3 regions of the Arthrobacter sp. SD1074B genome follow, and region 1 is predicted to be linked to each of the others. Evidence: predicted binding sites of a transcription regulator. Region 1 holds the regulator's gene; each other region holds the start of a gene.
The links. The regulator LexA, encoded in region 1, represses DNA repair genes until DNA is damaged. The targets are predictions, from matches to a motif close to TCGAACANNTGTTCGA.
Positions count from the first base shown of each region.

Region 2: the regulator LexA is predicted to act here: its motif matches at 1,235-1,250, upstream of ACUYM2_RS09970 (DUF6504 family protein).
Region 3: the regulator LexA is predicted to act here: its motif matches at 3,156-3,171, upstream of uvrA (excinuclease ABC subunit UvrA).

Region 1 is NZ_JBRAZT010000001.1:1,407,126-1,417,604, reverse strand. Features, by position in the region: gene ACUYM2_RS06595 (MFS transporter) at 1-81, opposite strand, end outside; gene ACUYM2_RS06590 (SseB family protein) at 145-1,035, opposite strand; gene priA (bifunctional 1-(5-phosphoribosyl)-5-((5-phosphoribosylamino)methylideneamino)imidazole-4-carboxamide isomerase/phosphoribosylanthranilate isomerase PriA) at 1,049-1,795, opposite strand; gene ACUYM2_RS06580 (hypothetical protein) at 1,872-2,030, opposite strand; gene hisH (imidazole glycerol phosphate synthase subunit HisH) at 2,031-2,789, opposite strand; gene hisB (imidazoleglycerol-phosphate dehydratase HisB) at 2,786-3,406, opposite strand; gene ACUYM2_RS06565 (histidinol-phosphate transaminase) at 3,474-4,592, opposite strand; gene ACUYM2_RS06560 (LysM peptidoglycan-binding domain-containing protein) at 4,681-5,073, opposite strand; gene lexA (transcriptional repressor LexA) at 5,463-6,212, shown strand; gene ACUYM2_RS06550 (ATP-dependent DNA helicase) at 6,474-8,609, opposite strand; gene hflX (GTPase HflX) at 8,602-10,185, opposite strand.
Region 2 is NZ_JBRAZT010000001.1:2,155,946-2,166,424, reverse strand. Features, by position in the region: gene ACUYM2_RS09985 (VOC family protein) at 1-392, opposite strand, end outside; gene ACUYM2_RS09980 (chorismate mutase) at 407-733, shown strand; gene ACUYM2_RS09975 (hypothetical protein) at 768-1,154, opposite strand; gene ACUYM2_RS09970 (DUF6504 family protein) at 1,335-1,664, shown strand; gene ACUYM2_RS09965 (DNA polymerase III subunit alpha) at 1,661-5,203, shown strand; gene thrS (threonine--tRNA ligase) at 5,340-7,346, shown strand; gene ACUYM2_RS09955 (HIT family protein) at 7,358-8,005, shown strand; gene pgsA (phosphatidylinositol phosphate synthase) at 7,995-8,633, shown strand; gene pdxS (pyridoxal 5'-phosphate synthase lyase subunit PdxS) at 8,798-9,724, shown strand; gene ACUYM2_RS09940 (M3 family metallopeptidase) at 9,867-10,479, opposite strand, start outside.
Region 3 is NZ_JBRAZT010000001.1:1,886,226-1,896,704, reverse strand. Features, by position in the region: gene uvrA (excinuclease ABC subunit UvrA) at 157-3,012, opposite strand; gene ACUYM2_RS08765 (GntR family transcriptional regulator) at 3,199-3,591, opposite strand; gene ACUYM2_RS08760 (ABC transporter ATP-binding protein) at 3,588-5,450, opposite strand; gene ACUYM2_RS08755 (ABC transporter ATP-binding protein) at 5,447-7,195, opposite strand; gene ACUYM2_RS08750 (trans-aconitate 2-methyltransferase) at 7,398-8,177, opposite strand; gene ACUYM2_RS08745 (DEAD/DEAH box helicase) at 8,264-10,479, shown strand, end outside.

The DNA.
Region 1 (10,479 bases):
GATGCGGGCGACCATGCCCACGAGCAGGAGATTCCTGATGGGCCTCACGGCCAGCAGGTCCCGGTAAAGCGCGAAATTCACGAAACTGGATTCCTTTGTGTACTGCCCTCGGCAGCACCGGAAGGTCTCCGTGCCGGTCCCCGGCTACTGTGCTGCGCGCTGCAACTTGATTTCGATCGAGTCAACCCGCTCGGCAAACGTTTCATTCCGGGCCCAGGCGTGGTTGAGTCCGCCCACGATGGCCTGCACCGCGGCGGGGTCGAGCCCGTCTTCAAGGTACAGCACCACCCGCAGCTCCGGGCCCGCACCACCGCCGGGAAGCCTCCCGCCGCCAGCCTGCGCCGAGGCAACACCGCCGCCGGGATGGATCTCCACCCGGCGCAGTGCCGGAATGCCGGCCGCAGCCGCGCCCACCGCTTCCGCCACCGCCTGGTCGCTGTAGCTGGGTATCCAGGCCTGCTGCCGGGCCAGCGCCCAGACGGCGGGGCGGCGCACCACGAAGGTGGTCGCCGAGCCGGGATCCAGCACCAGCAGTTCGGCGCCCTCGGCGACGGCGGACAGGGCGGCGCGGGCGGCGTACACCGCCACGGGCCGCGCCCCGGAGTGCCAGGCGGCGAGGGCCCCGGCGGAGGTGAAGACCGGCAGCGCCGTCCTGCCGTCGGCTGCCTTGAGGGTCACCAGGGCCATGTCCGCCTGCTTGTCGCCATGCACTTCGCCGCCGTGCGCGCCCGCCACGGCGTCTCCTTCTACGGCAAGGCTCGCGAGGATGGGCACAAAGACCCGCGCCGCCGCCAGGGACGCCACGACGGCTGCCTCGTTGACTTCGCCGGCCGCCAGGGCGGCAAGCGCCGCGAGGTAGCCGGCGTCCGCCGTGCCGTCGTCGTCCTCGAAGTTGTGGATCCTGGCGTCGTCACCGCTAAGGCTGCGCCCGGCCCAGGGCTGTCCCGCGGAGTCCGTCGCTCCGCCGGCGCCGGCGAGAGCGGCAGCGATATGGCCGGGCAGAGGGCGCCCGCCGGGCTGGGTGGTGTGCTCCATCGCTGGGACGTGCCTAGCGGCGGCCGGCGACATCGAGGGCCTCGGGCAGCGTGAAGTTGCCGTTGTAGAGGGCCTTGCCAACGATCGCGCCCTCGACGCCGAGCGGCACGAGGGAGCGCAGGACTTTGAGGTCTTCGAGGCTGGAGATGCCGCCGGAGGCCACGACGGGCTTGCCGGTCTTTTCCACCATCTGGCGCAGCAGCTCGACGTTGGGGCCCTGCAGGGTGCCGTCCTTGGTGACGTCGGTGACGACGTAGCGTGCGCAGCCGGCTTCTTCGAGGCGGCCCAGCACCTCCCAGAGATCGCCGCCTTCCTTGGTCCAGCCGCGGCCGGCGAGGGTGGTGCCGCGGACGTCGAGGCCGACGGCGATCTTGTCGCCGAAGCGCTCGATCACCCGGCGCGTCCACTCGGGGTTCTCCAGCGCCGCGGTGCCCAGGTTCACCCGGGCGACGCCGAGGTCCAGGGCTTTTTCAAGGGACTCGTCGTCTCGCAAGCCGCCGGAAAGTTCGACCTTGATGTCCAGCCGGCCGACGACCTCGCGCAGCAGGTCGGCGTTGGACCCGCGACCGAAGGCTGCATCCAGGTCGACGAGGTGGACCCATTCGGCGCCCTGTTGCTGCCAGTTCAGCGCGGCCTCCAGCGGCGTGCCGTAGCTGGTTTCGCTGCCGGCCTCGCCCTGGACCAGGCGCACGGCCTGGCCGTTCACGACGTCGACGGCGGGGAGCAGCTCGAGTACCGGCAGCGGGGTTTCGGTGGTCATCGGAAAGTCCTCACGGTGTTGGGGCGGCGGGTCGGGAAAGGTGCGCGTTTACGGTCCGGCCGGTTGCCGGGCAGGGTCAGGTGCCGGGCAGGGTCAGGAGCCAGGCGGCCAGCAGTGCCATGCCGGCCAGGAAGTAGAACACGACCTGGACCCACAGAGGACTCTTCTGCTGCCGGAAGGAGAGGCCGCCGCCAACCAGCAGGCCGGCGAGGCCCATCAGCACTATGGACCACATCTAGGCGGTCTGTTCCGGTGTGGCGGTCTGGCCGGCTCCGGCTTGGGCGCCGCCGCGGAGGCTGTCCACCCAGTTGCGGAGCAGGCGCGCACCGGCGTCGCCGGACTTTTCGGGGTGGAACTGGGTGGCGCACAACGGGCCGTTTTCGACCGCGGCGATAAACGGGGCGCCGTGCTCGGACCAGGTCACGAGCGGGGCCGCCATCCGCGGCTGGATCACGTCGAAGTCCCAGTGCTGGACGCCGTAGGAGTGCACGAAGTAGAAGCGCTCGTTTTCGATGCCGGCGAAGAGCCGGGAGCCCTCCGGCACGGCGACCGTGTTCCAGCCCATGTGCGGCACGACCTCGGCAGGCAGGAGTTCGACCTTGCCGGGCCACTCCCCCATGCCTTCGGCGACGGTGCCGTGTTCCACGCCGGCTTCGAACAGGACCTGCAGCCCGACGCAGATCGCAAGGACGGGCCGGCCGCCGGCGACACGGCGGCCGATCATGCGGACGGCGTCAACGGCCTTGAGCTCGTTCATGACGGTTTCGAAGGCGCCGACGCCGGGGACTACCAGGCCGTCCGCGTTGAGGACATCCTCGGGCTTGGAGCTGAGGATGACCTCGGCCCCGGCGCGTTCGAGGGCGCGGACGGCGGAACGGACATTTCCGGAACCGTAGTCGAGCACGGTGACGGTCGGCTTACCCTCGGGCGACACCGGCTTCCTGGCGGCGTCGGGGTTGATAATGGCCCCGTCCCGGAGCACCTTGCCGGTCACAGCGCGCCCTTGGTGGAGGGGATGCCTTCGACCCGAGGGTCCGGCTCCACGGCGGCCCGGAGCGCGCGCGCGAAGGCCTTGAACTGGGCCTCGACGATGTGGTGCGGGTCGCGGCCGGCAGTGACGTTCATGTGCAGGCAGATCCCGGCGTGCAGTGTGATCGCCTCGAAGACGTGCCGGGTCAGGGATCCGGTGAAGTGTCCGCCGATGAGGTGGTATTCCTGCCCGGCAGGTTCGCCGGCGTGCACCAGGTAGGGCCGGCCGGACACGTCGACGACGGCCTGTGCCAGCGCCTCATCGAGCGGGACGGTTGCCTCGCCGAAGCGGCGGATGCCGGCCTTGGTGCCCAACGCCGTGCGAAGGACCTCGCCGAAGGTGATGGCGACGTCTTCCACGGTGTGGTGGACGTCGATGTGGGTGTCGCCGGTGGCCTTGACCGTCATGTCGATCAGGGAGTGCTTGCTCAGTGCCGTCAGCATGTGGTCGTAGAACGGTACCGAGGTGCTGATGTCCGAGACGCCGGTGCCGTCCAGGTTGATCTCGACCAGGACGGAGGATTCGCTGGTGGTCCGCTCCAGGCGTGCGGTCCGGGCAGCGGCTGATCCGGTGTTGCTCATGTGGGGGTCCTTTGGATGAGGCGGGCGCCCGGCGAACGGGGCGGTGTGCGTGGGTCCTGGCTTAAGTCTAGGCGGACTGCACTTCGTGGCCGGTCAGGATCCGTTCGAGGGCTTCGAGAAACGCTGTGGTTTCCGTCTCAGTTCCGGCGGTCACGCGCAGGTGGCCCGGAATGCCGACGTCACGGATGAGCACGCCGGCGTCCAGCAGCCCCTGCCAGGTCTCGTGCGGGTTGTCGAGGCCGCCGAAGAAGACATAGTCCGAATCGGAGGCGGCGGGCTTAAGGCCCATCCGGGTTAACTCCGTCACGATCCGGTCGCGCTGGCGCTTGATGTCCTCCACGTCGGCCATCAGTGCCACGCGGTGGCGCAGGGCGGCCAGCGCCGTCGCCTGGGTGATGGCGGAGAGGTGGTACGGCAGCCGGACCAGGCGCAGGGCGTCGGTGACCTCCGGGGCCGCCGCCATGTACCCGAGCCGGGCGCCGGCCAGGGCGAAGGCCTTGCTCATGGTGCGCGAAACGATCAGCCGCTCCCGGCCGGGCAGCAGCGTCAGGGCGCTGGGTGTGCCGTCGTGGGCGAACTCGTGGTAGGCCTCGTCGACGATGACCACGGTCTGGCTTTCTTCGCCGGCTTCATAGACGGCCTCGACGACGTCGAGGCCCAGGCCGGTGCCGGTGGGGTTGTTCGGCGAGCAGAGGAAAACGACGTTGGGCTTCAGTTCCCGGACCTGGCCGGCCGCCGATTCGGCAGTGAGTCCGTAGTCCCCGGCGCGCACTCCGACGATGTATTCGGTGTCCGTGCCGGCGGCCAGCAAGGGGTACATCGAGTACGTCGGAGGGAAGCCGAGTGCGGTTCGGCCAGGGCCGCCGAAGGCCTGGAGGATCTGCTGCAGCACTTCGTTTGAGCCGTTGGCCGCCCAGATATTGCCGGCGTCCAATCCGTGGCCGAGGTACTCGGCGAGGGCTTCGCGCAATTCGGTGAACTCGCGGTCCGGGTAGCGGTTTAGTCCCGCCGCGGCCTCCGTCACGGCCTCGGCGATGGCCGCACGGACATCGTCCGGCACCCCATGGGTGTTCTCGTTGACGTTCAGCAGGATCGGGACATCCAGCTGGGGAGCGCCGTAGGGGCGCAACCCCCGCAAATTCGTCCGGAGGGGCAGTCGGTTGAGGCGCTCTAGCTGGTCAGTCACTTGTCCAGTTTAAGTGAGACCGGGCCCGGCCCCGAAACTGTGACCGCGGGGGGCGCCTAGACGGAACCGTCCGCCCGGCGTGCGCCGCCTATTTGGTGGGTACGTAGAGCTGCTGGCCGGGGATGACGCGCGGGGCTTCGAGGTTGTTCAGCTGCACGATGTCGGCGACCACGTCGCGGGGGTCCCGTTTCGGGTCGACGGCACCGGCGATGGCCCAGAGCGACTCCCCCGGCTGGACCGTGACCGAGACAGTGGGTGTGAGCGAGAGCTCCGCGGCCGAGTCGGCGGCTTTGGCTGGAGCGTTCAGGAAGCCCGCCAGCGAGAGGACCAGGGCGGCCAGCAGGATCAGCGGCAGTCCGAAGAAGACGAACCGTCCGCGGCGGGTCAGCCTCAGCGGAGCCTGCCGGGTGGCAGCAGCGGGTGCCGCCTCCCGATCGGGAGCGGAAACCAACGAACCGGAAATAGCGCTTACTGCTGACATGAGCTGAGCCCTCCTGGACTTATCTGTGCCGCCCGGCGTACTCCACGTACCTGCCGCCAACCGGCCGAACCATCGAACGCATTACCTTCGATCGCGAACCCTCGAACACGAAACTTCGAACATAAGACCGAGCCCGGCAATCCGACCCGCCCCCAAAGCTTCGAACACATATTCGAACTTTGCTCTTCCTGTTTTAGCACTTATGAACGAACATTGTCGAGACTCGCTAGAACAAATGTTTGAAAAACCCTGTTGGCTGCCCTACTTTTGAAGCACAGGACAACCACTTGGGTTGGTCAGCAACAGTTGATCAGCGGGGTCTGACATTGTTCGGACCGAAGGGTCCCGGCAGCTACGGCGGCCGGGCGGAATGGAAAGGCATGGCGAACATGGCAGCACAAGCCGCCGGCGGGAGGGCCGCGCAGCGGAGCCCCCAGACCGGCCGGGCGCCGAGAAGCCTTACCGTCCGTCAGAAGAAAATCCTGGAGACCATCCAGCGTTCCGTGACGGACAACGGTTACCCGCCCTCGATGCGTGAGATCGGCGACACTGTCGGGCTCGCCAGCCTATCCAGCGTCACCCACCAGCTTTCGCAGCTGGAAAAGCTCGGCTACCTGCGGCGGGACCCCAAACGTCCCCGCGCCATGGAAGTTCTGATGCCGCTGACCCTCGATGAGGGTGCGACCACGATATCCGGCGTGGAGAAGTCCAGCGGCCTGCGGGCCGTTGGCGGCCAGGCCGTCTCTGAGCTCGCCAGCGCCACGGACACCGCGATGGTCCCGTTTGTCGGCCGCATCGCCGCCGGCGGCCCGATCCTGGCCGACCAGGTTGTGGAGGACGTGATGCCGCTGCCGCGCCAGCTGGTGGGCCACGGCGAACTGTTTATGCTCCGGGTGGCCGGTGATTCGATGATCGACGCCGCCATCTGCGACGGCGACTGGGTCGTCGTGCGGCGCCAGAACGATGCCGTCAACGGGGACATTGTTGCCGCACTGCTCGATGACGAGGCAACGGTCAAGACGTTCCGCCAGCGCGACGGCCACACCTGGCTGCTGCCGCAAAACACCCAGTACGAGCCGATCCTCGGCGACCATGCCGTCATTATGGGCAAGGTCGTGTCGGTGCTGCGCTCCCTGTAGCCCCGGCCGGGCTCCCCACTGGCCCGCCTCCCGGCAGCACCCCACCGGCAGCCCGAAGGCCCCCTCCGCAGTCCCGGACGGGGCTTTCGGCGTTCCAGCCCGGTTATCGGCGCCATGACGGCGAGTGCGTCCGCCTAAGCCGCGGGAACAGGGCACCGCCGACACCGGTGAGCGGAAGAACCGGGCGGGAATGCCAGGCACGTCGTTGCCCGGCCGGCCCCGCGGCAGCCCACGCGGCGGACTGCTTGGCCGGGGCGCCTGTTACTTGGCCGGCGGCTCTTTGGCGAGGCGTTCGAGGGCAGCCAGCGCCACGGACGGGTCGGTGGTAGGCCAGAACGGCGGCAGCGCGGCCCGGAGGAACGCGCCGTACCGTTCGGTGGACAGCCTGGAATCCAGGACCGCCACCACCCCCTTGTCCGACGTCGAACGGATCAGCCGGCCGGCGCCCTGGGCGAGTCGGATCGCTGCGTGGGTCGCCGATACGCTCATAAAACCGTTGCCGCCGGACTGGGCCACAGCCCGGGAACGGGCCGTCATCAGCGGATCATCGGGCCGCGGGAACGGGATCCGGTCGATCACCACAAGCCGGCAGGAGTTTCCGGGCACGTCGACGCCCTGCCAGAGCGACATGGTGCCGAAGAGGCAGGTGTCCGGCTCATCGGCGAATTGCTTCACGAGCGCGGTCATGGTTGATTCGCCCTGGCAGAGAATGCTCAACCCCAGCCGGGGCCGCATCGCCTCGGCTGCCTCTTCGGCCGCGCGCCGGGACGAGAAGAGGCACAGGGCGCCGCCGCCGGAGGCGCGGATCAGCTTCTCGAGTTCGTCGAGGGCTTCCGGGGAGGTCCCCCGGCCCGGCTTGGGCAGGTGCTTGGCAACGTAGAGGATGCCTTGTTTGGGATATTCGAACGGGGATCCGACGTCGACGCCGGTCCAGCTGGGCGCGCCGGGGCCCACCAGGCCGAGGCCTCCCGCCGCCGGCTCGAAGGCCGAACCGATCGCCAGGGTTGCCGAGGTCAGGACAACTGTGTGGTCGGCGAACAGTCCCTCGCGGAGCCGTCCGGCGACGCTGAGCGGGGCGATGTTGATCAGGGCGGGCGCGGAGTCGTCCGGCTGCGAGTAGCCCTGCTGCGGGTCGAAGCTGCTGTTGCGGGAGAACCAGACTACTTCCCGGTTCTCCTTGGCGGCCAGGAGCCGTTCGCAGAGCTCCAGGATCACCATCAGCCGGGACCGCGCGAGCTGCCGGCCGCCGTCGGCCGTGTTGGCGCTGTCGCCCTTGGAGTCCGAGAGCGCTGCGCGGCAGGCGTCGCGCAGCTGGTCCACGCAGTCGAGCTGTTCGCTGTTCAGCCCGTTCGGCATCAGCCCACTGGGGACGCCCTCAATGGCGAGCTCGAGGTTGGACGCGGCGTTGTTGAGCGCGTCCACGGTGATCCCGGTGTTCTTGCGGGCGCCGGAGGCGGCGGCGTGCACCATGGCCACGGACAGCTGGCCGGACACGGCACCCGTGACCCGGTCTTGGAGTTCGTGCGCCTCATCCACCACCACTACGTCGTATTCGGGCAGCACGGCGAGGCCCTCGAAGGCGCTGACTGCCAGCATGGCGTGGTTGGTGACCACCACATCGGCGTCGGCGGCATTTTGCCGGGCCAGTTCGCTGAAGCATTCCGCGGCGAGCGGGCACTTCTGCGCGCCGAGGCACTCCATCGAGGTGACGGAGACCTGCCGCCAGGCGCGGTCGGTCACGCCGGGCAGCAGCTCGTCACGGTCCCCGGTCTGGGTGTCCTCGGCCCATTCGCGGAGCCGGACGACCTCCTTGCCCAGCTGCGAGGAAGGGCCGCCCATCGCGGCGGCAAAGTGCGGCACGGAGGTGTCCTCGCCGAGGGAGAACAACTGGCCCTCGGACGGTTCCTCGGAAGGGAAGCCGCCTTCGAGTTTGTGGCGGCAGACATAGTTGGAGCGGCCCTTGACCAGCGCGACCTTCACCGGCCGCTCCAGGGCCGGGGTGATGGTCTTGAGCAGCCGGGGCAGGTCCCTGCCGACGATCTGGGTCTGCAGTGCCAGGGTTGCGGTGGAGACCAAGGTGGGTTTGTCGCTGACCAGCGAGTGCGCAATGAGCGGGATCAGGTAGGCCAGCGACTTGCCGGTGCCGGTGCCGGCCTGGACCAGCAGGTGGTCGCCGGTGTCGATCGCGCGCGCCACCTGCCGGGCCATTTCGTGCTGGCCGTCGCGGCTCTGGCCGCCCATGCCGGCGACCGCCCGGTCGAGCAGTTCAACCACGAACTGCTCGCCGGACGGGCCGCTTCGAGGCTTGCTTTTGGCCTTGCTTTTTGCCGGGCTGCTTTCGGACGGGCCGCTGTCCGACGGCGCGGCCGCCCCCTCGGCCACCGCTGGTTCAGTCATTGCTGACGAAGGCATCCAGTTCGGCCGCGAGCCCCTCGCGGACCATCACCACGGCACGGGTGCCGGTCTCCTCATGGTCGAGGCTGAGGATCTCGGCGTCGGTCTCGTGCAGCTTGCTGAGCAGGTCTCCGCGGTTGTACGGGATCATCAATTCCAGCTTCACGCTGGGCCGCGGGATGCCCTCGCTGATGGCCTTGAGCAGCTCCGGGATGCCTTCCCCGGTGCGGGCCGAGACCACGACGTGGCGCGGTTCGCGCTGCTTGAGCCGTTCGATCACAAACGGGTCGGCGGCGTCGGCCTTGTTCAGAACGATGATTTCCGGCACCTTGCGGGCATCGACTTCGCTGAACACGGCGCGGACGGCCGCGATCTGGCCCTCCGGATCGGGGTGGGAGACGTCGACGACGTGCAGGATCAGGTCCGAATCGGCGACCTCTTCCAGGGTGGAGCGGAACGCCTCCACCAGCTGGGTCGGCAGCGAGCGGACAAAACCCACTGTGTCGGCGAGTGTGTAACCCAGCCCGTCCGAGGTTTCGGCCCTGCGGACCGTCGGGTCCAGCGTGGCGAACAGCGCGTTCTCCACCAGGACGCCGGCGTCGGTCAGGCGGTTCAGCAGCGAAGACTTGCCGGCGTTGGTGTAGCCGGCGATCGCCACGGACGGCACGGCATTACGACGGCGGTTGGCCCGCTTGGTTTCCCGGGCCGGCTTCATGGCGGCGATTTCGCGCCGCAGCTTGGCCATCCGGGTGCGGATCCGGCGTCGGTCCAGCTCGATTTTGGTCTCGCCGGGGCCGCGCGAACCCATGCCCGCTCCGGCGCCGCCAACCTGGCCGCCGGCCTGCCGGGACATCGACTCACCCCAGCCGCGCAGGCGCGGTAGCAGGTATTCGAGCTGGGCCAGTTCCACTTGGGCCTTGCCTTCGCGGCTCTTGGCGTGCTGGGCGAAGATGTCCAGGATCAGGGCCGTACGGTCGATGACCTTGACCTTGACGATGTCTTCGAGGCCGCGCCGTTGGGACGGGGCGAGCTCGGCGTCGACCACCACGGTGTCCGCGCCGGTGGACATGACGATGTCCTTGAGCTCCTGGGCCTTGCCGGAGCCCAGGAAGGTGCCGGGGTCCGGCTTCGCTCGGCGCTGGACGAGCCCGTCCAGCACCTCGGACCCGGCGGTTTCGGCCAGGGCCGCCAGCTCGCGCAGGGAGTTCTCGGCGTCGGCCAGGGTGCCTTCGGTCCAGAGCCCCGCGAGCACCACGCGCTCAAGGCGCAGCTGCCGGTATTCGACTTCGGTGACGTCCTCAAGTTCGGTCGACAGACCCGCGGTGCGGCGCAGGGCGTGGCGTTCCTCGAGGTCCTGCTGGTCGCCGTCGTAGCTGCTGTGTTCCTCATCCAGCCGTGAAATGGCCTGGGCCTTGCCGAACACGGCCCTGGGTTCACCGGTGGGCCCGGTGCCGGTACTGCGTCCGGACTTCGGAGCGGGAGCGTCTTTGGAGAGGATCCGGTCGATGACAGCCTGGATTTCCGCAGGGCTCATGTCCTGGGCGGCTGAATCGGGTCCGGTGTTGGGCTGACTGGTCATGGTCTCCTTTGAAGGGTCTACATCTTCAGAATAGTGCTGATCGGTGTTTCGTGGCGCGGTATTCGCGCTGGGCTGACGACTGGTGGTCATCCGTGCCTCCTGGGATGCCTGGCGGCTGCGGTGCCGCGGGCAGGACGGGCTCCGTGCGGGAGCGGTGAATGAGGGAGGGGTCCGGCGATGGGCGCCGTGGGGCGGGAGGTACGTTCCGTCCAGCGCTCCCCGGCGGCTGCTGCCGGGCAGTGTTGGGTTTAAGGCCCTGTGGCTTGATGCCTTGACTCCAAGTGGATCTGGCGC
Region 2 (10,479 bases), 750 kb from region 1:
GTCCAGGTGGGGTTGAAGGCGACCTCCCAGCGGAAGCCGTCCGGGTCGGCGAAGTAGCCGGTGTAGCCGCCCCACGGCTGGGTCCTGGGCGCGGCCACCACGGCGGCGCCGGCAGCCTCCGCCTGCAGCATTGTCTTGTCCACCGCGTCGGCGCTGCCCACGTTGTGGCTGAGGGTAATGCAGGGAACGCCGGCCGGGGGGTCGGTGGCCGCCTCGGCCTGCATCTGCCCCGCGTCCCAGAGGGAGAGGATGAGCCCGTGGTTGGCCTGCAGGAAGATGACCTCGCCGGGAACTTCCCGGTGGACGGGCCAGCCGAGGCCCTCAACGTAGAAGCTGCGCGAGGCATCAACGCTGCGGACACCCAATGAGATGAAGTCGACTCGTGGTTGCATCTTTCGATACTGTCATGGACATGTCCACACATCACCGTGACGCGAAAGACGCCCAGGCCGACAAGGAACAGCTCGCAGCCGTGCGGGTGGCCGTCGACGAAGTGGACGAGCAGATTGTCGCGCTGATCGGCCGGCGTGAACGGCTGATCCGGATCGCCGGCACCCTCAAGGCGGACAGCGCCGAGGTCCGCGCCCCCGGCCGGGTGGAGCGGGTCCTCGAACACGTCAAGGCCACGGCGGAGCAGAAGGACATCGACACTGGAATCGTCGAGCAGACCTACAAGGCCATGATCGACGCCTTCATCAGGCTCGAGCTGGACGTCTACAAAGCCAGCAGCTAAGGGCCGGAGCGGGTTCCCCTGGGCGACTTCCCGGCTAGAGCGACTCCTCGACCGGCACGTTGGCCTGGTAGTCCCGGCCCTCGCAGTCGCTGTACGCCGTCATCAGATGGCCCTTGGTCAACCCCATCACCGTGCTGAGCGGAAAGTTCCCCGTGATGGTGTTGCCGGAGTGTTCGACACCCTTGAGGTCAAAGTTCTCCTCCGTGCCGTCATGGCTGAAGCAGAAAAAGGACACGGCCTCGCCGTTCATGAACTCGATTTCCATCCGGCGCTGGTGCGAGTGGTCCGCAGTGGCGGCCACGAGGCCCACCACGTAGGCACCGGAACTCGGAATATTCCCGTCTATATCGAACGTCGCCACCAAGGTTGAATCCTTGGCGGCGATGCTGACGTGCTTCAGGAGTGCGCTGTGGGAGCTCATAGCTCAATCCTGCTACCTGCGCCTGCGTCCGTCCACCCCCATCTAGGTTTTGTCCCGGGCCCGGCGTAGACTTGAATTGTTCGAAGATATATTCGAATACTCATCAGGATCCTTCGACCTAAAGCTTCGATAAGAATCTCAGGGTCCTGGATGGAGGTCAGCGCGTAGGGGAGGCAACACATGGGGATGTTCAGCGAGTCGGTGGACGTTGCCTGCACCCCGGAAGGCCAGCCTCTGTCCCTGGACTGGGCCGGGCGGCACTACGACGTCTGCGCCGAACCGCTCCGCTGGTTTGAGCGGCGCCAATGGTGGGCCGAGGAACAGCGGGCCCCGTTGGGCGGCGGCCCCGGGCTGGTGGACCACGAGATCTGGCGTGTCCAGGTCCGGGATGCCGGCAACCCGGAGCTGACACTCACCCTTGACCTGAGCCGGCATCTGGGCAGCGGCCGCTGGCGGCTGCTGCGGATCCACGACGCCCTGCACGCCGCCCGGAAGCCCGAAACGGCATGAGCTTCACCCATTTGCACGTTTCCACCGCTTTCAGCGCCCACTACGGGGTGTCCTGGCCGGAGGAACTGGCCGCTGCCGCCGCCGCGGACGGGGCCACGGCGCTCGCCTGCACGGACCGCGACGGACTCTACGGCACGGTCAAGCACCTCAAGGCCTGCATGGCGGAGGGCCTGGACGCGATCGTTGGGGTGGACCTGGCGGTCTTTGACGACGACGGCGACCACCGCACCCAGCTCGGCGGGCGCGTCGTCGTACTGGCACACGGCCAGAACCACGGCGCCGGCTACCGGGCGCTCTGCCGGCTGGTCTCCGACGCCCATGCCCGCACCACGGGCAAGGCCGGCGGAACGGTGCCCGTCGCCGTGACCCGGGCGGAACTGGCCTCCCGCGCCCTCGATCCGCAAACCCAGGAACCGGTCCTGACCGTGCTGATCGGCCCTGACTCCGACGTCGGCCGCGCCATGGGAGGCCGGCGCTACCTGCGCCCCCGCACGCTCTTCAAACGCTGGCTGGACGCCATGCCCGCCGGAACCCTGGCCGCCGAGGTCGTCTCCCAGCTCAGTCCGCCCGGTGAGCCGGTGAGCACGGCCCATGCGGTGCGGATGCTCAAACTTGCCGCGGAACACGCCGTTCCCGCGGTGCTGAGCAACGCCGTGCGGTATTGCGCCCAGGACGGGGCCGCGACGGCGGACGTGCTGGACTCCGCCCGGACGCTGAAATCCCTGCCTGAGCTCTCCGCCGCGCCGCTGCTGCAACCCAACGGGCAGGGCTGGCTGAAATCCACCGCGCAGATGCTGCGGCTGGGCCAGGAAATCATGCACGCCGCCGGATACGGCGCCGCGGACCTCAAGAGCCTGCTGGCACACACCGAGGCGCTCGCGGACCGCTGCCGGATGGATCCGGTCACAGACATGGGCTGGAAGCAGCCGGTGGTTCCGGAGGCCTCGGTGATCGGGATCGCAGGGGACCCGCTCGCCGAGCTTACCCAGCGCTGCGAGGCGGGCATCGGCCGCCGCTTCCCCGGGATCGCCGGGAAGCCCGCCGAAGAACTGCGCGCCCGCCTGCAGCACGAACTGCGGATCATCGACAGCCTGGGCTTTGCCTCCTACTTCCTGACCGTGGCAGAGGTGTCCCGGATGATCCTGGACATGGGCGTCCGGGCTGCCGCCCGCGGTTCGGGTGCCTCCAGCCTGGTCAACTTCCTGATCGATGTCAGCCAGGTCAATCCCTTGCAGCACGACCTCATCTTCGAACGCTTCCTCTCCCGGGACCGGGCCACCTTGCCGGACATCGACATCGACGTCGAAAGCGCCGAACGGCACAACGTCTACCGGAAGATTTTTGAGCGCTTCGGTTCCGAACGCGTCACCCTGATGAGCATGCAGAACGGCTACCGGGCCCGCGGTGCGGTCCGCGACGCCGGCCTGGCCCTGGGCATGGACGGCGGCGACATCGACGAGATCGCCAAGCAGCTGTGGCGGTTTTCGGCCCGGAACTTCCGCGAGGCCCTGGTGGAGAAACCGGAGCTGAAGGAATTCGCCGGCCGGGTGGAGCAGCGGGACTTCACCGAAAACCAGCAACTGGACCTGCTGGTGGACCTGACCGAGCGGCTGGACCGGCTGCCCCGCCACATCTCTATGCACCCCTGCGGGGTCATCCTGGGGGACGCGACCCTGCTGGACCGCACCCCGGTGCAACCCAGCGGCCTGGGCCTGCCGATGAGCCAGTTCGACAAGCACGATATGGACCCGATGGGCATGCTCAAACTCGACGTCCTCGGCGTCCGCATGCAAAGCGCCATGGCCTTCGCCGTCCGGGAGGTGATCCGGCTGCACCCGTCCAAGGCCGAGGTGGTGGCGGCCGGCCGGCACCCGGCGGGTCCGGACGGCGCCGGTCCGGACTACATCGCCGCGGACGGCCGGATCGACCTCAACGCCGTCCCGCTCGATGACGAACCCACCTATGAGCTGATCCGCAGCACCCACACCCTGGGCTGCTTCCAGATCGAGTCCCCGGGCCAGCGGGAATTGATCGGCAAGCTGGCGCCCCGGGAATTCAACGACCTCATCATTGATATCTCCCTGTTCCGGCCCGGTCCGATGAAGTCGGACATGGTCCGGCCTTTCCTGGAACACCGGCACGGCTTCGCGCCGGAGGTCTACCCGCACCCGCACCTCAAACCGGTGCTCCAGGAGACCCACGGCGTCACCGTCTTCCATGAGCAGATCCTCAAGACCTTCGACGTGATGACCGGCTGCGGGCTGGCCCGGGCCGACGAATTCCGCCGCGCCCTCGGCAACGAGGTACTGGAAGGCAAGGTGGAGGAATTCTTCCGCCGCGAAGCCAAAGCCAGGAACTACACGCCCGAGGTGGTGGACAAGGTCTGGGGGACCCTGAAGGCCTTCGGCAGCTTCGGCTTCTGCAAGGCCCACGGCGCCGCATTCGCCGTGCCTACCTACCAGTCGGCCTGGCTGAAGACCCACCACCCCGAAGCCTTCCTGGCCGGACTCTGGGAACACGACCCCGGCATGTACCCCAAGCGGCTGCTGGTGGCCGAGGCCCGGCGGCTGGGGATCCCCATCCTGCCGCTGGACATCAACCGCAGCCAGGCCGAGTACCGGGTGGAGCGGGTGGAGGACGGCCCGGACCGGGGCAAGCTGGGCATCCGGCTGAGCATCAACGGGATCTTCGGGCTCTCCGGTGCCGAGCTGAAGCGGATTGTGGCCGGCCAGCCCTACGACTCCCTCGCGGACCTGCGGACCCGCGCCCGGATCAGCAAGCCGAGTATCCAGCGGCTCGCCCAGCTGGGCGCCTTCGACTCGCTGCGCCGGGCCTCCGGGGGAACCGCCAACCGGGCCGACCTGGTCCAGCACCTGCAGCAGTTGCAGGCCCGGCCGCAGCGTAAGGGCGCCGGGGTCATCGAGGGACAGCTGGCCTTGCCGTTGGGCGACGTCGAGCTCAAAAACATCAAAGGCGGGCTGCCCGCCCCCACCCTGGTGGAAACGGTCCGCGCTGAACTGGACCTGATGGCGCTGGATGTCAGCGGGCACCTGATGGCCAGCCACCGGCCCCTGCTGGAGCGGCTGGGCGTCACGACGGCGGACAAGCTGCTGGGACTGCGCAACGGCACCGAAGTGCTTGTGGCCGGGGTGCGGGTGGCCACCCAGACACCGCCGATGCGCGGCGGCCGCCGGGTGGTGTTCATCAGCATCGACGACGGAACCGGCTGCGTGGACTCGGTGTTCTTCCATGAGGCCCAGGAGCAGTCCGGTCCGCTGTTGTTCGGGACCCGGCTGCTGTTGATCCGCGGAACCACCCGGCGGACCGGCCCGCGGGGCATCAGCATCAGCGCCTCGATGGCGTGGGACCTCAGCCGCACCGAGACGCTGCCCTACCCGGCCCCCGCCGGGACGGCTGCTGCCGCCGGGGCCGCCGCCGGCGGCGTTGCAACCCCCGCTCCGGCCGGTCCGGAGCTCCTGGTTCCGGGCCCACTGGACGGGATCCGCCGGACCCTGGCCATCACCGGGTTCTCCGGCTAACCGGCGGCGAAACACCGGCTGACCGGCGGCGGGGTGCGTTGGTTGGCCTATCCGGAACCGGATAGCATGGATGAGGCTGGCTGTGGTCCCCGTACGCCACAAGCTACGAAGCCTTAACTTTGAATAGGAGACACCCGTGTCAGATGCCCAGCAGATCACCCTTCTCGTCGACGGCGAAGAGACCAAGGTGACTACCGGGACCACCGGCGCGGAACTCTTTTTTGAGCGCCGCGACGTCGTTGTGGCCCGCGTCAACGGCGAGCTCAGGGACTTGGACCAGCCGCTGCCCGAGGGCGCCACGATTGAAGGCGTCACCATCGACTCCCCGGACGGCCTCAACGTGCTGCGCCACTCCGCCGCCCACGTGATGGCCCAGGCCGTGCAGCAGCTGCGTCCCGACGCCAAGCTCGGCATCGGCCCCTACATCACCGACGGCTTCTACTTCGATTTCGACGTCGAGGAGCCGTTCACCCCGGAAGACCTGCGTCAGCTGGAAAAGATGATGCAAAAGATCATCAACCAGAACCAGAAGTTCGTCCGCCGGGTGGTCTCCGAGGACGAGGCACGCGAAGCCATGAAGGACGAACCGTACAAGCTTGAACTGATCGGCCTCAAGGGTGCCGGTTCCGACGCGGACGGCTCCAGCGTGGAGGTGGGCGGCGGCGAGCTGAGCATTTACGACAACGTGGAGCGCAAGGAAGGCACCGTGCTCTGGTGCGACCTGTGCCGCGGCCCGCACCTGCCCAACACCAAACTCATCTCCAACGCCTTCGCCCTGACCCGCTCCTCGGCGGCCTACTGGCGCGGCAGCGAAAAGAACAAGCAGCTGCAGCGCATCTACGGCACCGCCTGGCCCACCAAGGAAGCCCTCAAGGCTTACCAGGAGCGGATCGCCGAGGCCGAGCGCCGCGACCACCGCAAGCTCGGGGCCGAGCTGGACCTGTTCTCCTTCCCCGACGAGCTGGGGTCCGGCCTGCCGGTGTTCCACCCCAAGGGCGGCATTATCCGCAAGGCCATGGAGGACTACTCCCGCCAGCGCCACGTCGACGCGGGCTATGAATTCGTCTACACCCCGCACATCACCAAGGGCCATCTCTACGAGGTCTCCGGGCACCTGGACTGGTACCGCGACGGCATGTTCCCGCCGATGCACATCGACGCGGAACTGAACGAGGACGGCACCGTGCGCAAGCCCGGCCAGGACTACTACCTGAAGCCGATGAACTGCCCGATGCACAACCTGGTCTTCCGCTCGCGCGGGCGCTCCTACCGGGAACTGCCGCTCCGGCTCTTCGAGTTCGGTTCGGTGTACCGCTACGAGAAGTCCGGCGTGGTGCACGGCCTCACCCGCGTCCGGGGCATGACCCAGGACGACGCCCACATCTACTGCACCCGCGAGCAGATGAAGGACGAGCTCACCAAGACCCTCAACTTCGTCCTCGGACTGCTCAAGGACTACGGCCTGGAGGACTTCTACCTGGAACTGTCCACCAAGGACCCGGAGAAGTTCGTCGGTTCGGACGAGGTCTGGGACGAAGCCACCCAGACCCTCGCCGAGGTTGCGCAGGAATCCGGCCTGGAGCTGGTCCCCGATCCGGGCGGAGCCGCTTTCTATGGCCCCAAGATCTCGGTGCAGGCCCGTGACGCCATCGGCCGTACCTGGCAGATGTCCACCATCCAGCTGGACTTCAACCTGCCGGAGCGCTTCGAGCTTGAGTTCCAGGCCGCAGACGGCACCCGCCAGCGTCCCGTCATGATCCACCGTGCGCTCTTCGGCTCGATCGAACGTTTTATGGGCGTCCTGACCGAGCACTACGCCGGGGCATTCCCGGCCTGGCTGGCTCCCGTCCAGGTGGTCGGCATCCCCGTGGCCGAGGCCTTCAACGACTACATGTTCGACGTTGTCGGCCAGCTTAAGGCTGCCGGTATCCGCGCCGAGGTGGATATCTCCTCGGACCGCTTCCCGAAGAAGATCCGAACCGCCAGCAAGGACAAGATCCCGTTTGTGCTGATCGCCGGCGGGGACGACGCCGAAGCCGGCGCCGTGTCCTTCCGCTTCCGCGACGGCAGCCAGGACAACGGCGTGCCCGTAGCCGAAGCCGTCCGGCGGATCGTTGACGCCGTACGTAACCGGACCAGCTAGGGGAGCAGCGCGTGCAGGAGACCACAGGCGCTGTCCCGGGCTACCCGGGCGATGACGGCGTGACCGACGACTTTGGCCTGGCCGGGGTGCCGGACGCCTTCCAGCGCCTGTGGACACCGCACCGCATGGCGTACATCAAGGGCGGCCAGCACCAGTTCAAGAACCCGGACGACTGCCCGTTCTGTGTCGCGCCCGAACGTGAGGACGATGATTCGCTGATCGTCTATCGCGGGATGTTTTGCTACGTCGTGCTGAACCTCTTCCCCTACAACCCGGGCCATCTCCTCGTCTGTCCCTACCGGCACATCCCGGACTACACGGACCTGACCGTCGAGGAGACCGCAGAGTTCGCGGAGCTGACCCAGACCGCCATGCGGGTGCTGCGCAAGGTCGCCAACCCCACCGGCTTCAACCTGGGCATGAACCAGGGCGTTACCGGCGGGGCCGGCATCGCCGGCCACCTGCACCAGCATGTGGTGCCGCGGTGGGGCGGGGACGGGAACTTCTTCCCGATCATCGCGCAGACCAAGGCGATCACCCAGACCCTCGGCGAGGTGCGGCAGCAGGTTGCCGAGGCGTGGCCCCAGGGCAACGGCCACGCGGCCGACACTGCCGACACCACCGGGATGCCGGCGTCCGGGGCAGCGGATGCTGAATAAGCACGCCCGCGGGTTCTTCACCGCCTTGTTCTCGCCGCTGGCACGCTGGCTGCTGCGGGTGGGTGTCTCGCCCGACGCCGTCACGATCGTCGGCACCGCCGGCGTGGTGGTCGGCGCCCTGGTGTTCTACCCCCTGGGCCAGCTCTGGTGGGGAACGCTGTTCATCACGGCGTTCATCTTCTCCGACGTCATCGACGGCATCATGGCCCGGATGCAGGAACGCGGCGGGCGCTGGGGCAACTTCCTGGACTCCACCCTGGACCGCGTCGCCGACGGCGCCCTGTTCGCCGGCGTCGCCATCTGGTTCTTCACCGGTGGCGCCGACACCCCCATCGCGATCGCCGCCGTCGTCTGCCTCGTGCTGGGCATGGTGGTGTCCTACGCGCGGGCCAAGGCCGAGGCGCTGGGCTACCACGCGAACGTGGGTATTGCGGAGCGCGCCGAACGGCTGGTGTCCGTCCTGGTGGTCACCGGTTTCACCGGGATCGGGCTGCCGACCGTGGTGCTGTTCGCTACCCTGTGCCTGCTCGCCCTGGCCAGCTTCGTGACGGTCGTGCAGCGCATTGCCTCAGTGCACCGCCAGTCGCTGGAAGAGACCACGGGGAGTCCCGCCGAGCCGGCTGCCTGAGTGCCGTAACCGGAATTCAACCGGGCCGCGGCGGGGGACTAGTATTAGCTTTACCGGCCAATGGTTCCCGGTAATCCGGTGTGTGCGAGCCGCTGCATGCGAGAGTTTCATCTGCGTGCCGTCCGTGCCCCGGCGAGGTCATCTATCTACCCATAGGGGTTTTTGTGTCTACACCTGATGTAAGCAGCGAAGCCGGCGCGTCCGCCAAGAACGTAACGGGCAGCAGCCGCGTCAAGCGCGGCATGGCGGAGATGCTCAAGGGCGGCGTCATCATGGACGTCGTCAACGTCGAGCAGGCCCGCATCGCCGAGGACGCCGGTGCCGTGGCCGTGATGGCGCTGGAACGCGTTCCCGCCGACATCCGCGCCCAGGGCGGCGTGTCCCGGATGAGCGATCCGGACATGATCGACAAGATCATCGACGCCGTCTCCGTGCCGGTCATGGCAAAGGCCCGGATCGGCCACTTCGTCGAGGCCCAGGTCCTGCAGTCCCTCGGCGTCGACTACATCGACGAGTCCGAGGTCCTGACCCCGGCCGACTACACCAACCACATCGACAAGTGGAACTTCACGGTTCCCTTCGTCTGCGGCGCCACCAACCTCGGCGAAGCGCTGCGCCGCATCAACGAAGGCGCGGCCATGATCCGCTCCAAGGGCGAGGCGGGCACCGGCGACGTCTCCAACGCCACCACCCACATGCGCCAGATCCGGGCCGAGATCCTGAAGCTGGCCGCCCTGCCCGAGGACGAACTCTACGTCGCCGCCAAGGAACTGCAGGCCCCGTACGAACTGGTCAAGGAAGTTGCCTCCACCGGCAAGCTCCCGGTGGTGCTGTTCACCGCCGGCGGCATCGCCACCCCGGCCGACGCCGCGATGATGATGCAGCTCGGCGCCGACGGCGTCTTCGTCGGCTCCGGCATCTTCAAGTCCGGCAACCCGGCCCAGCGCGCCGCCGCCGTCGTGAAGGCCACCACCTTCTTCGACGACCCGGACGTCATCGCCAAGGCCTCCCGCGGCCTGGGCGAAGCCATGGTGGGCATCAACGTCGACGAGATCCCGCAGCCGCACCGCCTCGCCGAGCGCGGCTGGTAATACAGCCAAGGCATCAATGACGACGGCGGCCGGTCACCTTCCCAGGTGACCGGCCGCCGTCGTCGTTAGCGTTCCCGTCGCTTGCTCCGTAACCGCCGTTATCGGGCCGCAAAAGGGCGGGGACGGAGCAATCGATGAAGGGTTAGTCCAGGCCGCGGCGCTTGAGCAGCGGTTCGAGTTCGGCGTCGCGGCCGCGGAAGGCGCGGAACGACGCGAGCGGGTCGCGGCTGTTGCCCCGGGAAAGCAGCTCCGCCCGGAAGAAGTCGCCGTTGGCCCGGGTCAGGCCGCCGTTTTCCTTGAACCATTCCACCGTTTCGGCGTCGAGCACCTCGCTCCAGATGTACGAGTAGTAGCCCGCGGCGTACCAGCCCCCGGCGAAGATGTGCTGGAAGTAGCCGGTGCGGTAGCGCGGCGGGATCAGGCTGTGTGCTACGCCCGCCGCGGCCAGGGCCTTGGCCTCGAATTCCAGCGCGTCCTCGGGGATGTCGGAGCCATCGAGGACATGCCACGCGAGGTCCAGCAGCGCCGCGCCAAGGTACTCGGTGGTGCCGAAGCCCTCGCCCCAGAGGGCCGCGTCGTTGAGCTTGTCCACGGTTTCCTGCGGCAGCGGCTCGCCGGTGGCGTGGTGCTTGGCGTAGTTGGCCAGCACCTCCGGCCACATGATCCACATCTCGTTGACCTGCGATGGGTACTCGACGAAGTCGCGGGGCACGGAGGTGCCGGCGAACCGCGGGTACGTGACGGAGGAGAAGAGA
Region 3 (10,479 bases), 480 kb from region 1:
CACGGGCCCTAGTTTCTCACGAGTAGGGGGATGCCAGAAACTCGCATACTCCTTCCGGAATACTTTCCCCTCACCTTCCTGGCCGCACTGGTGCGCATAAATGCCCCGCCGCTGCCGGAATTCCGGCGGCGACAGGGCATTTGCGCGGGCAGCGGCTCAGCTGAGGATTTCGGCCAGGAAGGCCGCGGTGTGGCTGTCCTTTGACTTCGCGACCTGCTCCGGCGTTCCGGAAGCGACCACCCGGCCACCGCCGGAACCGCCGTCGGGGCCCAGGTCCACGATCCAGTCCGCGCTCTTGATGACGTCGAGGTTGTGCTCGATCGTGATCACGGTGTTGCCCTTCTCGACCAGGCCCTGCAGGACCATCAGGAGCTTGCGGATGTCCTCGAAGTGCAGCCCGGTGGTGGGCTCGTCGAGTACGTAGACGCTCCGGCCGTTCGAGCGCTTTTGCAGTTCCGCGGCCAGCTTCACGCGCTGCGCCTCACCGCCGGAGAGCGTCGTGGCGGGCTGGCCGAGGCGCACGTAGCCGAGGCCGACGTCGACGAGGGTCCGCAGGTGCCGGGCGATCGGCGAGAACGCGGCGAAGAACTCGGCGCCCTCTTCGATCGGCATGTTCAGCACGTCCGCGATGGTCTTGCCCTTGTAGTGCACCTCGAGTGTCTCGCGGTTGTAGCGTGCGCCGTGGCAGACCTCGCAGGGGACGTAGACGTCCGGCAGGAAGTTCATCTCGATCTTGAGCGTGCCGTCGCCGGAGCAGGCCTCGCAGCGTCCGCCCTTGACGTTGAAGGAGAACCGGCCCGGCTGGTAGCCCCGGACCTTGGCCTCGTTGGTCTCGGCGAAAAGCTTCCGGATGTGGTCGAACACGCCCGTGTAGGTGGCCGGGTTGGACCTCGGGGTGCGGCCGATGGGGCTCTGGTCGACGTGCACCACCTTGTCCAGGTGTTCGAGGCCCTGGACGGTCTTGTGCCGCCCGGCGACCTGCTTGGCGCCGTTGAGCTTGTTGGCGAGCACCTTGTAGAGGATCTCGTTGACCAGGGTGGACTTGCCGGAGCCGCTGACGCCCGTGACGGCCGTGAACAGGCCCAGCGGGAAGGCGGCGTCCACGTTGAGCAGGTTGTTTTCCTTGGCACCGACGACCTTGAGCTCACGCTTCTTGTCGTACTTGCGCCGCTTCTTCGGCACTTCGATGGACTTCCGCCCGGAGAGGTAGTCGCCGGTCAGGGACTCTGTGTTCTTCAGCAGGTCCTGGTAGGACCCGGAGTGGACCACCATGCCGCCGTGCTCGCCGGCGCCCGGTCCGATGTCCACGACCCAGTCCGCCTCGTGGATGGTGTCCTCGTCGTGCTCGACCACGATCAGGGTGTTGCCCAGGTCCCGGAGCCGGGTGAGGGTTTCGATCAGGCGGCGGTTGTCGCGCTGGTGCAGCCCGATGGACGGCTCGTCGAGCACGTACAGCACGCCGACCAGGCCGGAACCGATCTGGGTGGCGAGGCGGATGCGCTGGGCCTCACCGCCGGACAGCGTGCCCGAGGGCCGCTCCAGGTTCAGGTATTCCAGGCCGACGTCGAGCAGGAAGGTCAGTCGGGCCTGGATTTCCTTGAGGACCTGGTGCGCGATCTGGGCCTCGCGGCCGCTGAGGACCAGGGTGTCCAGGAAGTGCGCACAGTCACGCATCGGCAGCGCCGCAACCTCGGCGATCGACTTACCGTTGATCAGGACCGAGAGGGACGCGGGGTTCAGCCGGGCGCCTTTGCACGCCGGGCAGGGGACCTGGCGCATGTACTCCTCGTAGCGGTCCCGCGCCGAGTCGGAATCCGTTTCCGTGTGTTTACGGTGCACGTACTGGACCACGCCTTCGAAGCCGGTGCTGTACTTGCGTTCCCGGCCGAAGCGGTTGCGGTACTGCACCACAACCTGGTGGTCCTTGCCGTGCAGCACCGTTTGCCGCGCCTCGGCGGAGAGCTTCTCCCACGGCGTGGTCATCTTGAAGCCGATCTCCTTGGCCAGGCCGCCGAGGAGCCGGTTCCAGTACTCCGTGGTGGCGGTGCCGAGCGACCAGGGCGCGATGGCGCCCTCGGAGAGCGAGAGCTCCGGGTTGGGAATGAGGAGTTCCTCGTCGACCTCCAGCTTGGTGCCGATGCCGCTGCAGGCGGAGCAGGCGCCGAACGGGTTGTTGAAGGAGAAGGAGCGGGGTTCGATCTCATCAATGGCGAGAGGGTGCTCGTTGGGGCACGCGAGGTGCTCGGAGAAGGCGCGGATCCGCTCCGGATCGTCGGCGTCGAGGTCGACGAATTCGGCCAGGACCCGGCCCTCGGCCAGGCCCAGCGCGGTTTCCACCGAGTCGGTGAGGCGCTGGCTGATGCCCTCCTTCACGACCAGGCGGTCCACCACCACTTCGATGGTGTGCTTGAACTGTTTGCCCAGCTTGGGCGGATCGCTGAGCTGGATCAGCTTGTCGTCCACGCGGGCCCGGGAGTAGCCCTTAGCGGTGAGCTCCTTGAACAGCTCGACAAACTCGCCCTTGCGGCCGCGGACCACCGGCGCCAGCACCTGGAACCGGGTGCCCTCGGGCAGTTCCAGGAGTTGGTCGACGATCTGCTGCGGGGTCTGCTTGGTGACCGGCTCGCCGCAGACCGGGCAATGCGGGCGTCCCACCCGGGCCCAGAGAAGGCGCATGTAGTCATAAATCTCGGTGATGGTGCCCACGGTGGAGCGCGGGTTCTTGCTCGTGGACTTTTGGTCGATCGACACCGCCGGGGAGAGGCCCTCGATGAAGTCGACGTCGGGCTTGTCCACCTGGCCCAGGAACTGGCGGGCGTAGGCCGAGAGCGATTCGACATAGCGCCGCTGGCCCTCGGCGAAGATGGTGTCGAAGGCGAGGGAGGACTTACCGGAGCCGGAGAGGCCGGTGAAGACGATCATCGCGTCGCGCGGCAGGTCGAGGTCGACGTTGCGCAGGTTGTGTTCGCGCGCGCCCTTCACGACGAGGCGGGACAGGTCGGGGCGGGCCAGTTCCGCGCCCGCCGACGCCGGGCGGGACGGCTGGGGGCTGCCCGCTTTTCCGGTCTTCACCGGTGCGGCAGCAGGCTGGACATCGACGGCGGGTTCTTCAGCTAAGGCTTTAGGCACGCCTCCAATGCTAATCGAAAACTTCTTCGAATATCTATTCGGGCCGTGGTTGTGCTATTGGAAGGTGGCCTAGTGCCGGTCGTACGCCGCGGCCAGCAGCTGGACGGCCTCGGCAAAGCTGGCGCCTTGGGCTTTGGCGGCCGCCGCGAACTCCGCGGCGGCGGCCGTGAGCGAACCCCAGGCCTCGTCGCGGGCACAGACAACCGTGCCGTTCCGGCCCTGCGTCGCCACGATGCCGGCGGCTTCCAATTCCTTGTAGGCGCGCGCCACGGTGTGCGGTGCCACGCCAAGTTCGGCCGCCAGGCTGCGCACGGCCGGGAGCCGGGTGCCCGGGGCCAGGGCGCCGTTGTCAGCCTGCTCGATGATGTTCAGCCTGAGCTGCTCGAACAGCGGCACCGAACTGCCGGCATTGGGCTTCCAGGTGCCGGGGAACCGGCCCTCGGTCCGCTCGCCGGAGCTCACAGTTCCGGCTCCAGGACACCCTCGGGCCGTTCGTTGCGGGCGAACTGGGCGCGGTAGAGGGCGGTGTACAGCCCCTCCCCCGCCATCAGTTCCCGGTGGGTCCCCTGCTCAACAATCTGTCCGTGGTCCATGACCAGAATTAGATCAGCGTCCCGGACCGTGGACAAGCGGTGGGCGATCACGAAGCTGGTCCTGCCCTGCCGCAGCCGGGCCATGGCCTGCCGGATCTGCACCTCGGTGCGGCTGTCCACCGAGCTGGTCGCCTCATCGAGGATCAGGATGTTGCGCCCGGCCAGCTGCGCCCGGGCGATCGAGATAAGCTGCCGCTGGCCGCGGCTGAGGGAATCGCCGTCGTTGCCGAGCATCGTGGCGTAGCCGGCCGGGAGGGCGCGGACGAACTGGTCCACGTGGCTGGCCTGGGCGGCGGCGAGAACCTCCTCGTCGCTGGCGCCGGGCCGGCCGTATTCGATGTTGTCCCGGATACTGCCGGTAAACAGCCACGCGTCCTGCATTACGGTGCCGAACGCGGACCGCAGCCCGTCGCGGGGCAGTTCGGCAATGTCCACGCCATCCACCGTGATCCGCCCTGAGTCCAGCTCGTAGAAGCGCATCACGAGGTTGACCACCGTGGTCTTGCCGGCCCCGGTATGCCCCACGATCGCGACGGTCTGGCCCGGCTCGACGGCGAAGGACAGGTCCTGCACCGCCGGGGAGCCCGGCGCATAGCCAAACGTGGCGTGTTCGAAGGTAACCCTGCCGACGGGCGCGGCGGCGGCGCCACCGTCGGCGGCGCGCGCAGCGGCGGCCCGGGCTGCGCCGGCGGCCGGCTCAGCCGCGTCTGCGGGAATTTCCGGAGCGTCCAGTAGCGCGAAGACGCGTTCGGCCGAGGCCACGCAGGATTGCATCAGGGTGAGCATGCCGCCGATCTGGCCCATCGGCTGGCTGAAGAGCCGGCTGAACTGGATAAAGGCCTGGACGCCGCCGACCGTCATGGTCCCGGCGGCCACCTGCAGCGCCCCGATCACGGCAACCGCGATGTAGTTGAGGTTGGAGACGAAGATCATCAGGGGCTGTACGACGCCGGACATATACTGCGCGCTGGCGGCGGACCGGAAGAGCCGGTCGTTGCTTTGCCGGAACGTGGCCGCCGCCGCGTCTTGCCGGCCGAAGGCCTTCACGACTTCGTGCCCGGTGAAGAATTCCTCCAGGTGCGCATGCAGTTCACCGGTGCTGCTCCACTGCCCGGTGAAGTGTGCCTGGGATTTGCGCGCCACGAACACCGTGATCAGGGCGGAAACGGGGACCGAAGCGAGGGCGATCAACGCCAGCAGCGGCGACAGCCAGAACATCATGGCCAGGGCCCCGGAGAGCATCAGCATCGACATGATCAGCTGGTTGAGCAGCTGGTTGAGCGACTGGGAGACGTTGTCCACGTCGTTGGTGGCCCGGCTGAGCACGTCGCCGCGGTGCTGGTCGTCGAAATGGCTGGAGGGCAGCACGTGCAGCTTTTGCTCCACGGATGACCGGAGACCGTAGCCCAGCCGCTGTACCGCCGTTGCGGTCAGGGCACCCTGGACCCAGCTGAACAGCGAGGCGCCCAGGTACATCAGTGCCACCGCGAGCAGCAGCCGGCCAAGCCGCTGCTCGTCGAAGGCGCCGCCGACCACGCCGCGGACCACGACGTCGGTGGCGTCGCCGAGGTATTTGGGCGCCGCCACGTTCAGGCCCGCGAAGCAGCAGGTCGCGGCGATGACGCCGGCCATGCGGAGGCGTACCGGCTTCAGCAGCCGCAGCAGCCGGCCGGCGGCCCGCCATTTGGCAGCGGGAGTCCCGGCCTGCACCGGGAGTTCGGCGCTCATAGGGTGTCCTCGAGGACCAGTTGGGAGGCGGCGATCTCCCGGTAGGTCAGGGAGCACTCCAGCAGCTCGTGGTGTGTGCCCTGCGCGACCAGCCGGCCGTCATCGAGCACGAGGATCAGGTCCGCCTCCTCGATCGTGGACAGGCGTTCGGCCACGATCAGCACGGTCGCCGTCCGCAGCAGTGGCTCCAGCGCCGCGCGGAGACGGACGTCGGTGCGGTAGTCGAGGGCGGAGAAACTGTCGTCGAACAGGTAGACGGGGGCCGGCCGGAGCAACGCCCGGGCGATGCACAGCCGCTGGCGCTGGCCGCCGGAAAAGTTGGTGCCGCCCTGGCGGACCGCGGCGTCGAGGCCGCCGGGCAGGTCCCGGACGAAGTCCGCGGCCTGGGCGCTTTCCAGCGCCTGCCACAGGTCCGCATCGTCCGCTGCCGGTCCGCCCATCCGCAGGTTCTGCGCGAGGGTTCCGGAGAAAAGGTAGGAGTGCTGCGGCACCAGCGACATCATTCGCCGCAGCGATGCCAGCGGCAGGGAGCGGATCCCGCGGCCGCCGAGGCTGATGCTGCCCGCCGTCGGGTCGAGGAAGCGCGGTAGCAGGTTCAGCAGGGTGGTCTTGCCGCTGCCCGTGGCGCCGACGATCGCCGTCGTCGTCCCGGGAACGGCGGTGAAGCTCACCCCGGCGAGCACCGGCGCTTCGGCACCGGGGTAGGCGAACGCGACGTCGCGGAACTCGACGGTGCCGGCCGCCACCGCCGGCTCCGGCGCCGAGCCGGGTGCCGAGGCGGGCGGGCCCTCCGGCGTGGGAGCGCCAATGGACGGCTCGGTATCAAGGACCGCCTGGATGCGCTCGGCGCAGGCCGCCGCCCGTGGTGCCGTCGTAAAGACGTACATGGCCATCATGATGGCGATCAGGATCTGCAGGATGTAGGCGATGAACGCGGTCAGTGCGCCCAGGCGCATCTGTCCGGCCTCGATCCGGTGGCCGCCGAACCAGACGACGGCGACCGAGGACAGGTTGACCACCACCATGATCACCGGGTTCATGCGGGCCACCAGCAGCGCGGAGTCCAGGTTGTTCCTGGTGAGGTCCCGGTTGGCGGCGTCAAAGCGGCGGATCTCATGGTCCTGACGGACGAAGCCGCGGATGACGATGGCGCCGATGATCTGTTCCCGCAGCACCCGGCTGATCCGGTCGATGAGTTCCTGGCCTTGCCGGTACAGCGGGATCAGCCGGCGCACGATCAGCAGCATCAGTCCGGCCAGCACCGGGATGACCGCCACCACAATGCCGGAAAGCGCCAGGTCCTGGTGCGCTGCAAGTGCGACGCCGCCGATGAAGCTGGCGGGGGCTGCGACGAGCATGGTGAAGACGAGGACGGTGAGGCTTTGGATCTGCATGACGTCGTTGGTGGCCCGGGTGACGAGGCTGGGTGCGCCGAACACGCCCACCTCCTGCGAGGAAAAGGTCTGGACCTTGGCAAAAAGTTCCTCGCGCAGCTCACGCCCTACCCGCATGGCCACCACGGCGCCGAGATAGCCGGCGGTGACAGCGGCACCGACCTGGACCGCTGCGATCCCGGCCATCCAGACGCCCAGCCGGAGGATCACCGGCGTGTCGCCGGCGACGATGCCGTCGTCGATGATGGCGGCGTTCAACGTGGGGAGCAGGAGGTTCGCGGTGGTCTGCACCAGCTGCAGGCAGATGATGGCCAGGACAGCCGTCCTGTGGGCGGCGAGCAGCCGCCGCATCAGGCTGATCAGCACCGAACCTCCATCGCTAGAACAGGGCGAGGATAAGGACCAGAGCGCGGCCGCCCCCAGACCGCGTTGTCATTGTAAGCCCCATCACATGGCAACAGTTGTCACACGCCGTGTCATATCCGTAAATGGTTCAGCTTTGCCGCGGCTTTCCGCCCGCCGGGGTGTGTCGCCGGCGGCGGCCGTGGCTGCTTCAGCCGACTTTGCGGGCCACCGCGAAGACCCGCCGGAACGGGAACACCGTTCCTCGGGCTCCGGGCGGATACGCCTCGTTCAGGAGCCGCGTGTAGTCGGCCTCGAAGCGTGCGCCCTCATCAGCCGTTAGCGCGGCAAGCACTGGGCGGAGGCCGGTCCCGCGGACCCACTCCAGGACCGGGTCGGCCCCCGGCAGGAGCTGCAGGTAGGTGGTCTCCCAGGCGTCCGCGTGGCAGCCGGCGTCAAGCATCAGCTCAAGGTACTCCTCCGGGCCCGCCACCACGTCGTTGTGCCGAAGCACGCCGTCAAGGCGGCCGGACCACTTGTCCGACGCGGCGAGCCCGCGCATGAGGGTGTGCGAGGGCGCATCGAAGTTGCCCGGTACCTGCAGGGCGAACCATGCTCCGGGGCGCAGCGCCTTTAGCCAGCGGGGCAGCAGTTCCCGGTGTCCGGGCACCCATTGCAAGGCGGCGTTGCTGACGACGACGTCGGTGTCCGGCGCAGGCATCCACGCGGCGATATCCCCCTGGCTGAAGGACAGGTTGCCGGCCGCGGCGGGCATGGCGCCAGCCTTCGCGAGCATTTCCGCGGAGGAGTCCAGCCCCTCCACCGCTGCGCCTGGCCAACGCGCAGCCAGCGTCGCCGTCAGGTTTCCCGGCCCGCAGCCGAGGTCGACGACGTGACGCGGGCTGTCCGCCTGGATCCGGCCGGTCAGGTCGAAGAAGGGCCGGTCCCGGTAGTCGCCGAACTGGACGTACTTGGCTGGATCCCACTTCACGCGTTCCTCCGCTTCACCGCTGCTTCTGTCAGCCGAAGCCTAACCCGCGCCGCCGGCCGTGCCGCTGGCCACTAAGCTGGAAGGCAATGAAACTCGTTGATCAGCTTCCCGCCCCGGCCGCCCGAGTTCCCGGCAGGACCGGCCTTGATCCGGATGAGCTTTACACCCGGTTTGTCGAGTGGACGGAGAGCCGCGGGCTCGCCCTGTATACCGCCCAGGACGAGGCGGTGATGGAACTCGCCGCCGGGTCCAACGTCATCCTGGCGACCCCCACCGGTTCCGGTAAGTCGCTAGTGGCTATTGCGGCGCATTTCCAAGCGATGGCCCGCGGCGTGCGCAGCTACTACACGGCCCCGATCAAGGCGCTCGTCTCGGAGAAGTTCTTTGCGCTCTGCGAGATCTTCGGCGCCGAAAACGTCGGCATGATCACCGGCGACTCCGGCGTCAACCAGGATGCGCCCATCATCTGCTGCACCGCGGAGATCCTGGCGAACATCGCCCTGCGCGAGGGTTCCGCCGCGGAGCTCGGCGCAGTCATCATGGATGAGTTCCACTTCTACGCCGATCCGCAGCGCGGCTGGGCCTGGCAGGTGCCGCTGCTGGAACTCCCGCAGGCCCAGTTCCTGCTGATGTCCGCCACGCTTGGCGATGTCACCCGCTTCGAGGCGGGCATCACCGCACTGACCGGCCGGCCGACGACGACGGTCAGTTCCGCCGAACGGCCGATCCCCCTGCACTTCTACTACCAGCAGACCCCCGTGCACGAGACGCTTGAGGAGCTGCTCTCGACCAAACAGGTGCCGGTCTACGTCGTGCACTTCAGCCAGCTCGAGGCGATCGACCGCGCCCAGAACCTAATGAGCATCAACGTCTGCACCCGCGAGGAAAAGGACAAGATCGCCGAGCTGATTGCCGGGTTCCGCTTCGCCGCGGGCTTCGGCAAGACGCTGAACCGGCTGGTCCGGCACGGCATCGGCGTGCACCACGCCGGCATGCTGCCCAAGTACCGCCGGCTCGTCGAGCAGCTGGCCCAGGCCGGCCTGCTGAAGGTCATCTGCGGCACCGACACGCTGGGCGTGGGCATCAATGTCCCCATCCGCACCGTGCTCCTGACGGCGCTGAGCAAGTACGACGGCGTCCGCACCCGCCTGCTGAATTCCCGCGAGTTCCACCAGATCGCCGGCCGGGCAGGCCGCGCCGGCTATGACACTGCCGGGACGGTGGTGGTCCAGGCGCCCGAGCACGTGATCGAAAACGTGAAGGCGATGGCCAAGGCCACGGCCAAATTTGGCGACGACCAGAAGAAGCTGCGCCAGGTGGTGAAGAAGAAGCCGCCGGAGGGCTTTGTGTCCTGGGGCGAGCCCACTTACAAGCGGCTGGTGGAATCCGTGCCGGACCCGCTGGGCTCCAGCTTCACCGTCACCCACGCGATGCTGATGAACCTGATGGAACGCCCGGGCGATCCATTCAAGGCCGCGCGCCGCCTGCTGACTGAAAACCACGAGCCGCGCGCGGCGCAGCTGCAGCTGATGAAGAAGGCCCTCGGCATTTACCGTGAGTTGCTGGCCGCCGGCGTCGTCGAACGCATCCCGCCCGCCGAGCAGGGCCCGGATGGACGCAGCGTGCGGCTCACTGTGCACCTGCAGGCGAACTTCGCCCTGAACCAGCCGCTCTCCCCCTTCGCCCTGGCGGCCCTCGAGCTGCTGGACCCGGAGTCGCCGTCGTACGCCCTAGACGTCGTCTCGGTGATCGAGTCGACGCTGGAGAAGCCGCGGCAGATCCTGTCGGCGCAGCAGAAGAAGGCGCGCGGCGAGGCGATCGCCGCGATGAAGGCCGACGGGATCGAGTACGACCAGCGGATGGCCATGCTTGAGGAGGTCACCTACCCGCAGCCGCTCGCCGAGATTCTCGGCGAGGCGTTCGACGTGTACCGCAAAGCCGCGCCGTGGATCGGTGACTTTGAGCTGGCCCCCAAGTCCGTGATCCGGGACATGTACGAACGGGCCATGAACTTCGGCGAATTCGTGCAGTTCTACGGCCTGGCCCGGTCCGAGGGTATTGTGCTGCGGTACCTGGCCGACGGCTTCAAGGCCCTTCGGCAGACCGTGCCGCAGGACGCGCTGCGCGAGGACCTCGAGGACCTGATCGCGTGGCTCGGCGAGCTGGTACGGCAGGTGGACTCCAGCCTGTTGGACGAATGGGAGGAGCTCACCTCCGGTGCCGCCCCGACCCCGCACGACGCGCCGCCGCCCCCGCCGCCGTCGCTGACCTCCAACGTCCGGGCCTTCCGGGTGATGGTCCG